Regions from separate parts of the Bacillus sp. FSL K6-3431 genome, predicted to be linked through region 1. Evidence: riboswitches for the same ligand, from Rfam matches in the RefSeq annotation. Region 1 holds a riboswitch; the other holds the start of a gene.
The links. A riboswitch is a leader RNA that binds a small molecule or an ion and turns the genes downstream of it on or off. The one in region 1 is predicted to bind S-adenosylmethionine.

Region 1 (4,321 bases):
AACACGATAAATTTCAGCAGTACCAATGCGGACACCGCCTGGATTAAGTGTTGTATCAGCCCTTCCGTATATGACAAGCGATTGTTCCGCAGTTTGTTCTGCTAAATCTCCATGTGTCCAAATCCCTGGTCGATTAGCAAAATAGGAAGAATGGTATTTTTCATCTCCACCCTCTCCCCAGAATGTGAGCGGCATACTTGGAAACGGCTTTGTGCAAACTAAATCCCCTTTTTGGTTGTAAACCGATAGACCATATTCATCAAGCACATCGACAGCCATTCCAAGGGCTTTGCAAGTAATCTCACCACGCCGAACAGGGTGTATAGGAGAGCCCATCACGAAACAACCAATTATTTCAGTTCCACCCGAAATCGATGCCAACATTAAATCTTTCTTAATATGTTTGTAGACCCAGTCATACTGTTCTGCCGATAGTGGTGCCCCGCAAGAAAGAACACTGCGCAACTTTAACAAATTGTGTTCCTGTCCAACCGAATAATTAGCTTTCTGTAAAGCTTCCAGATACTTCGGACTAGTTCCGAAATGTGTCACACCAACTTTTTCAGCAATCTCCCACAGTATTCCAATTTTATCCTTACGCAATGGTGATCCATCATAAAGCAAAATTGCAGCACCGCTCGCAAGCCCCGAAACTAACCACGGATACATCATCCATGCAGTATTCGTGTACCAATACATTACATCTCCAGGTTTCACGTCACAGTGTAATTGATGTTCTTTCAAATGCTTAATTAATGTGCCGCCAACGGAATGTACAATTGCTTTAGGAAGGCCCGTGGTCCCTGATGTATATAGGATATACAGGGGATGATCAAAAGGAACTCTCGTAAATTCTGGAACAGAAGGCCCTTCCTGACACAGTTCCTGCCAGCTCAACACTTTCTTTGTTTGCTTAATAGATTCATCTGTTTTCTCTGTCAACGTAATGATTGCAGAAATACCGTCAAGCACCTTACATACAGCATTGATATTTTCTCGAATATCAAAAAACTTGCCATTATATTGATAATCCAGTGAAACGATCAATACCTTTGGTTTTACTTGCCCGATACGATCGACAATCCCTTGAGAGCCAAAATCTGGAGAACATGAAGTCCAAACAGCTCCCAGTGACGTTGTCGCCAATAACGCTACTATCGCTTCGATTCCATTTGTCACTATCCCTGCTACGCGATCACCACGACATACACCTAGATTTTTCAAACCTAGCTGTGCCCTAGCTACTTTACTGCGTAATTCCCCCCATGTATAAGATTGGGTAACACCATCTTCCCCAGCTACAATCACTGCTGCATTTCCTTTGTCCCCACTCAATAGATTTTCTGCGAAATTCAAACGAGCATCTGGAAACCATTGGGCACCCAGCATGCCACTCTTAGTTGGAGGCACAAATGCCTTTTCACCTTTTTCCCCAATGATATTAGTGAAATCCCAAATAGCTGACCAGAATTCTTCAGGTTGATCCACCGACCATTGGTGAAAACGTTCATATGGTAGAAGTGGATAATCAATCTGTTTAGAAAATTCCACTAAATTAGACTGTGAAATCCACTCTTCACTCGGTTGCCATAATATATTTGATTCCAGTAAATTCTCTTCTTTTATCAAGTTCTTTTCCTCCTCTGAACCAAACGTGAACGCATCTAATTGGTTATCGTTCATCACTTCTAGAAAAATTATGTCATTAAATACTTCCGTTTGGTTTTAACTCTCTTGCTCAATATTAATTATTTCTATAATATTACTCAGATTAATTCTTGATCTGCCCTTCTCTTATACTCTTTAAGTGGATACTCGGAAATGTAAAACAGAAGCTATAAACAATAAAGCCCCTCATCATAAGAAGAGGGGCGCCTCATCTTATCTTTCAGGAACATACATACCTGCAGGAATTAGCACCTTTTCAAGCTTTCACTTGAAGGTTGCCGGACATCTTCGGGCCTGTGTACCCTCCGTCTCTCTGGATAAGAAATACATATTTAGTTATATATTAAAGTATTCATATATCTAGATTATAGATACTTTTATTATTTTATTGAAAATGAAAAGTTAGAATCCTTACCTTATTTTAGAAAACAAAAACCCCTCTGCTCATAAAGAGAGAAGGGGAGTGCGTGAATAAACATAATCAGCATTAGTCCACCTTCTCATCTTCGGAATCATCTTAATTCCTCTGAAATTGGCACCGTACATTTATATGTCGGTTGCCGAGGCATCACGGGGTCAGTCCCTCCACCTCTCTTGATAAGAAGAAATTCATTAAATTATTGTATAAAATGATAATACTTGCTTCGTTACAATTAGTCAACATATTTTTACAAAAAGTGTGAATGTTTCCTCATCGAATAACAAAAAGGAAGGGAATGCCATTTGCATCCCTTCCTTTTGCTCATCTAACTATTTTTTTATTGCTAAGCTTTGTCACACCAATAGTAATACCTAATGCAGATAAGGCGATGACAACTTGCGAAACCATACTTGTTTCTCCGAATTCAACCTTGGATGATAATGCAGTGATCTCCCCTACTGACGAGCTAGGTGTGTACGAGATTGTTAATACTACACCTAAAATGAGTTGGAGTACAATCAAAGCTAAAGCAAAAATAACAGCAAACACAAAGTATTTTTTCAGCCTAATCCCTCCTTCTTTATCTCCTACGTTTCTATATAAAAAAGGTTTCGGTTTTTATTTGCGAATCTTATCAATGGCATCCGCTACGAATTGAACATTTGTACCAACAATTACTTGAATGCTTTGTTTTCCAACAATATTAATTCCTGGGACGCCAGTATTCTTAATTTTATTTTGATTTACTGCATCCATATCTTTTACTTCCACTCTTAAACGTGTCGTACAATTGTCGACAGAAGTGACGTTATCGTCACCGCCTAATCCTTCATAAATTTTAGCTGCCATAACAGCAAATCTATCTCCGGTAACTTCTTCTACTTCATCTTCTTCCTGTTTCTCTTCTACTACATCGTCTTCTCTACCTGGTGTTTTTAAGTTGAATTTGACTATTAAGAATCGGAATAAGAAATAGTAAATAACAGCAAAAACTAATCCTTGAACAATTAACATATATGGTTGATTAGCAAGTGGCAATCTTGAACTTAAGAAAAAGTCTACGAATCCTGCGCTAAATCCGAACCCGGCAGTCCACTGAAAGTATGCGGCAATGGCCAAAGAGATACCAGTTAGAGCAGCATGGACGACATAAAGTGCTGGTGCTAAAAACATAAATGCAAATTCTAGTGGCTCTGTAACACCTGTAAAGAACGAAGCAAAACCTACTGCCAACATTAAGGATGCAGTTTGTTTTTTCCTTTTCGTTTTCGCTGTATGGTACATAGCAAGTGCTGCTGCTGGTAAACCAAACATCATAACAGGAAAAAATCCTGCTTGATACATTCCTGTTATACCTTTAGTACCCGTTCCAGCCCAGAAGTTCCCAATATCATTTATTCCAGCTACATCAAACCAAAATACAGAGTTCAATGCATGATGTAAGCCTGTTGGAATTAATAATCTATTGAAGAATCCATATAATCCTGCACCAATAAACTCTAACTTACTAATCATTGTTCCAAATGAAACCAATCCAGTAAAGATAACAGGCCATGCAAAGAACAAAATAGCAGATACTACTAACATTGAAACAGCTGTCATAATCGGCACAAGGCGCTTTCCACTAAAGAATGCCAATGCATCTGGTAATTGTACATGACTGAAGCGATTATACATAATTGCTGCCACTATACCGGAAATAATACCAACAAATTGATTGCCTATTTTCTCAAAGGCAGGGTTTACATTTTCCACATCTATTCCCTGTAGCATAGCTACTGACTCTGTTGAAAGCAAAGTGGTTACTACAAGGTAGGCTACTAACCCACTTAACGCAGCGGAGCCATCTTTATCTTTGGACATCCCGAGCGCAACACCAACTGCAAATAAAATAGACATATTGTCAATTATGGAAGATCCAGCTTTAATTAAGAAAGCGGCTATCGCACTTCCTTCTCCCATTCCAGAGGGATCGATCCAATAACCAATTCCCATTAATATTGCTGCTGCTGGTAATACGGCAACTGGCAACATGAGGGAACGACCAAGTTTTTGGAAATATTTCATCATTTTAACCATTCCTCCTATCAAAACTCGTATAAAGTGAAACTTCCATCAGTGGGGGTTTTGTTCATCCCCCACTGATGGTTAAGGAACTCAGGAAAAGGTCGCCGCGTCCTGCGGCAACGCCTGAGTGACCAACATCCTGTTGGCCTGAACCAATCGGGCCTT
Region 2 (4,321 bases), 2.4 Mb from region 1:
ATGGGAAGATAGCTACCGTCGGTACTGCCAATATGGATGTACGTAGCTTCCGACTTAACTTTGAAGTGAATGCATTTCTGTATGATGAAGAACTCGTTGGAGAGCTTGTCGATATTTTTAACAAAGATATGGAACAATCGAAGGAGCTTACATTAGAAGAGTATCAAAAACGTCCACTATATATAAGATTTAAAGAATCCGTTTCACGCTTACTATCACCAGTTCTTTAAAGGAAGAAAGGGGGGACGGATGAAATGTGGCTTTCAATTGGTTCTTTATCCTTCCCAGTCTCTTGGGTAGCGATCGTAATAGCATTTTTTCTAACGACTGGCATGTTGTTGCTTTTAAAGAAAAAGCATATAGCTGATTATTATGGGAATGCTATTTTTATATTTATTATCACGTGGAAATTGAGTGTAATTTTATTTCAATTTAAATTCAGTATACAGAACCCTTTAACTATATTGTATTTTAATGGTGGGATAAAAGGTTTTTGGCTTGGACTGATCGCTGGATGCATATACTTATTTATTATAGGTAAAAGAAAAAAACAAGCGGAAATGAGCATAGGTGACATTTTCCAAGTATGGTTAATGACGTTTTCTATTTATGAGATTGTTATAAGCATAGTAGATGATTACCCTTTATTGTTTAGAGTGATACTCATCTTAATCAATTTTGGATTTGTTGTAATGGCCATTTTAAAAAATAACCAAATAAGATGGCTACAGCAATTACTCATTTTGTTTACGGTTATTCAGCTACTTATTTATTCGGTAATGGATCGACTTTTTTCCGTTCCAATTATGACATATATAATAGTAGTTATTGCATTACTTATCATATCTAAAATAAAGAAAGTTGGTGCCAAGTGAAGAAAAATATTTTTGGGTTAATAGTTATCGTGATTTTAATCAGTATTGTTACAGTGAATATTGTAAAAGAAGTACAAGCAAAAAAAGCAGAGGAATTGGCCCAAGAAGAATTTTTAATGGAATCATCAACAAAGGAAGCACAAGTAGATACTGCTGCACCTGGGCTAACAACAGGAGATCAACCACCCGACTTCGAATTGGAAACACTGGATGGTGAATCAATTAAACTGTCTGATTATAAAGGCAAAAAAGTGATTTTGAATTTTTGGGCGACTTGGTGTCCCCCATGTAAGGCGGAAATGCCTCATATGGAGAACTATTACAAAACGGCTGCCGAGAATGATAATGTTGAAATAATTGCAGTAAATTTAACGAATGCAGAACGTGGTGTCAATAAAAGAGACAAAATCAGCAAATTTATTAAAGAGTATGAATTAACATTTCCAATACCTCTAGATGAAAAAGGAAATGTTGGTAATGAATATCAAATACTAACAATACCAACAACGTATATGATTGATAGTAATGGATTTATTCATAAACGAATTGTCGGTCCAATGGATGAAGAAATGATTGGAAAATTAGTTAAGGAAATGAAGTAGTGAACATTACCACGTAAATAGATGCTCGTTTCATAACAGGAACGAGCATCTATTTAGATCCGTACGTTTAGTGATTACACTATCTAAAGCATACATGAGTTCCTTATCACAAAAGAACTAGCCTTGTGTACAATCTAGGTTAGACAGCATTTAAAAACTTAAAATTTTAAAATAAGTGAAAAAGGGTTGACATTATTCAAATACGTAGTATACTAATTTTTAAGAGTTCATTGAACTATCTAAAATTTAATAATAAGCATTACTCTTATCTAGAGCGGCGGAGGGAATAGGCCCTGCGATGCCCGGCAACCTTCAGATGATTTTATCTGAAAAGGTGCTAATTCCTACAGGTTATTTAGTAACCTGGAAGATAAGGGGAGGAACTGTATATACGCCCTCTTCTTATTCAGAAGAGGGCTTTTTGTATAAAGAAGATTGCAGAAAATATTATGCAACCTTTTAACCAAGTTTACCAATCAAATTACTATAATATTTAGGGGGATAAAAAAATGTCAGAACAAAACTTTAAGCCAGAAACTTTATTACTTCATGGTGGGCAAGAGCCTGATGAAACAGGGTCACGAGGTGTACCAGTTTATAGAACAACTTCTTATGTATTCGAAAACACGGAGCATGCTCAAAAACTATTTGGTTTAGAGGTTTCTGGAAATATTTATTCTCGAATCATGAACCCGACAGTCGACGTATTTGAAAAGCGAGTCGCATTGTTAGAAGGCGGAACTGCCGCAGTTGCATTATCATCTGGAATGGCTGCTATTGCATTTTCAATCTTAAATATTGCACATGCAGGTGATGAAATTTTAGCTGCTACAGATTTATATGGTGGAACATACAATTTGTTCGCTGTAACGCTCCCAAGATACGGAATTAAAGTAAACTTTGTTAACCCGAAAGATCCGGAAAACTTCCGTAAAGCAATAACTCCGAAAACGAAAGCAATTTTTGCAGAAGTTATCGGCAACCCAAGCTTGCATATTCTTGATACTGAAGCAGTTGCTAAGATTGCGCATGAAAGCAATATTCCGTTAATCGTAGACAGTACATTTGCAACTCCATACTTAAGCAGACCGATTGAACACGGTGCAGATATTGTCGTCCATTCAGCTACAAAATGGATTGGTGGTCATGGAACAGCAATAGGTGGAGTTGTTGTAGACAGCGGAAAATTTGATTGGAACAATGAGAAATTCCCTGGATTCACTGAGCCTGACCATTCGTATCACGGCATCCGTTTTGGCATCGATGTACCAGATGCAGCATTTGCTACTAAATTACGTGTTCAGCTGCTACGTGACTTTGGACCTTGCTTAAGTCCTGACAATGCGTTCATTTTCTTGCAAGGATTGGAAACATTACATCTACGCATTACGAAACATGTGGAGAATGCAAAAGCAGTGGCAGAATATTTACAACAAAATGATGCAGTTGAGTGGGTTGCATATCCTGGTCTTAAAAGTCATCCATCATATGAACTTGCACAGAAGTATTTCCCTAAAGGTGCTGGAGCGATCGTGAACTTTGGAATAAAAGGTGGCCGCGAAGCTGGTAGAAATACAATAGATAATGTCAAACTGTTTTCTCATGTTGCTAATGTTGGAGATGCTAAATCATTGATTATTCACCCTGCTTCTACTACACATCAGCAGTTAAGTGGAGATGATTTAAAAGCAACAGGTGTAACAGAGGAATTGATTCGCCTTGCAGTTGGATTAGAGGCAATTGAAGATATAACAGCAGATCTGGAACAAGCAATCGCAAAATCTGTTGAAGCTACTACTAAATAATACTTCAGGATAACAGGGGCTGAGCGCATTGCGTCTCAGCCTTTTGATTTTAAACATTAGGAGGGGAAACAAATGGCAGTCATCAAGGCAGCAATACTCGGTTTTGGAACAGTAGGAGAAGGAGTGTACGAAGCAGTTCAAACACATCAGCAGCAATTGCAGGATATACTTGATGCTGAAGTGCAAATTGTTGGAGTGCTTATCCAAGATTTAGAAAAGAATCGTAGTATCTCCGAAGATGTATTAGTGACAACTAATTTCGAGGAGATATTAAATATCCCAGATCTACAAGTTGTATTTGAAGCAATTGTGGGCGAGGATCCAAGTTATATATATTTGGAAAGAGCGATGGAACAAGGCTGCGATATCGTCACTGCAAATAAGGTGATGTTTGCAAGGCATGGAGAAAGGCTATTACGCAAAGCTTATGAGCAAGGCGTCCAGATTGGTTATGAAGCAACTGTAGCCGGTGGTGTGCCTATAATCAGAACACTGGCACATCAATTGCAGGTGAATAAGGTAGAGCGTATTCAAGCTATTTTAAATGGTACATCGAACTATATATTAACAGAAATGAGAAATAAACAATTATCTTTTGAGGAAGTATTGAAGACCGCTCAGGAACTTGGTTATGCGGAGGCAGATCCGACTAATGATGTAGAGGGATTTGATGCGTTTTATAAACTGATGATATTAAGTAGTCTTGTATTCGGCAGCCAGCCTAGCTGGGATGAAGTAAATGTTAAGGGGATTTCAGCCGTATCCAATGAACAGATTGAAGTGGCTTATAACAATGGCCATCGTTATAAGCATATTGCTGAAGTGACAAAAAAAGACGGAAAAATACTTGCGTCTGTCAGTCCTGTATTAACTGATGCAAATCACCCACTTTATAATGTAGAAGGTGTGGACAATGCAATACTTGTTCAAGCCACATTAGCTGGTACGATTACAATACAAGGTCCTGGAGCGGGGAGCGATCCAACTGCAAGCGCAATGATCGAAGATTTTGCTCATATTTTTCAAAAGAAAAAAGCTA

Region 2: another riboswitch for S-adenosylmethionine. It lies ahead of MHB53_RS11090 (O-acetylhomoserine aminocarboxypropyltransferase/cysteine synthase family protein); the one in region 1 lies ahead of MHB53_RS21675 (acetoacetate--CoA ligase).

What each region holds. Positions count from the first base shown of each region.
Region 1 covers NZ_JBBOCT010000001.1:4,504,377-4,508,697, reverse strand. Annotated here, with positions in the region: gene MHB53_RS21675 (acetoacetate--CoA ligase) at 1-1,629, opposite strand, end outside; SAM riboswitch class I at 1,879-1,992, opposite strand; SAM riboswitch class I at 2,166-2,272, opposite strand; gene MHB53_RS21670 (hypothetical protein) at 2,411-2,638, opposite strand; gene nagE (N-acetylglucosamine-specific PTS transporter subunit IIBC) at 2,708-4,159, opposite strand.
Region 2 covers NZ_JBBOCT010000001.1:2,154,354-2,158,674, reverse strand. Annotated here, with positions in the region: gene cls (cardiolipin synthase) at 1-230, shown strand, start outside; gene MHB53_RS11100 (hypothetical protein) at 255-875, shown strand; gene MHB53_RS11095 (redoxin domain-containing protein) at 872-1,477, shown strand; SAM riboswitch class I at 1,740-1,854, shown strand; gene MHB53_RS11090 (O-acetylhomoserine aminocarboxypropyltransferase/cysteine synthase family protein) at 1,987-3,282, shown strand; gene MHB53_RS11085 (homoserine dehydrogenase) at 3,355-4,321, shown strand, end outside.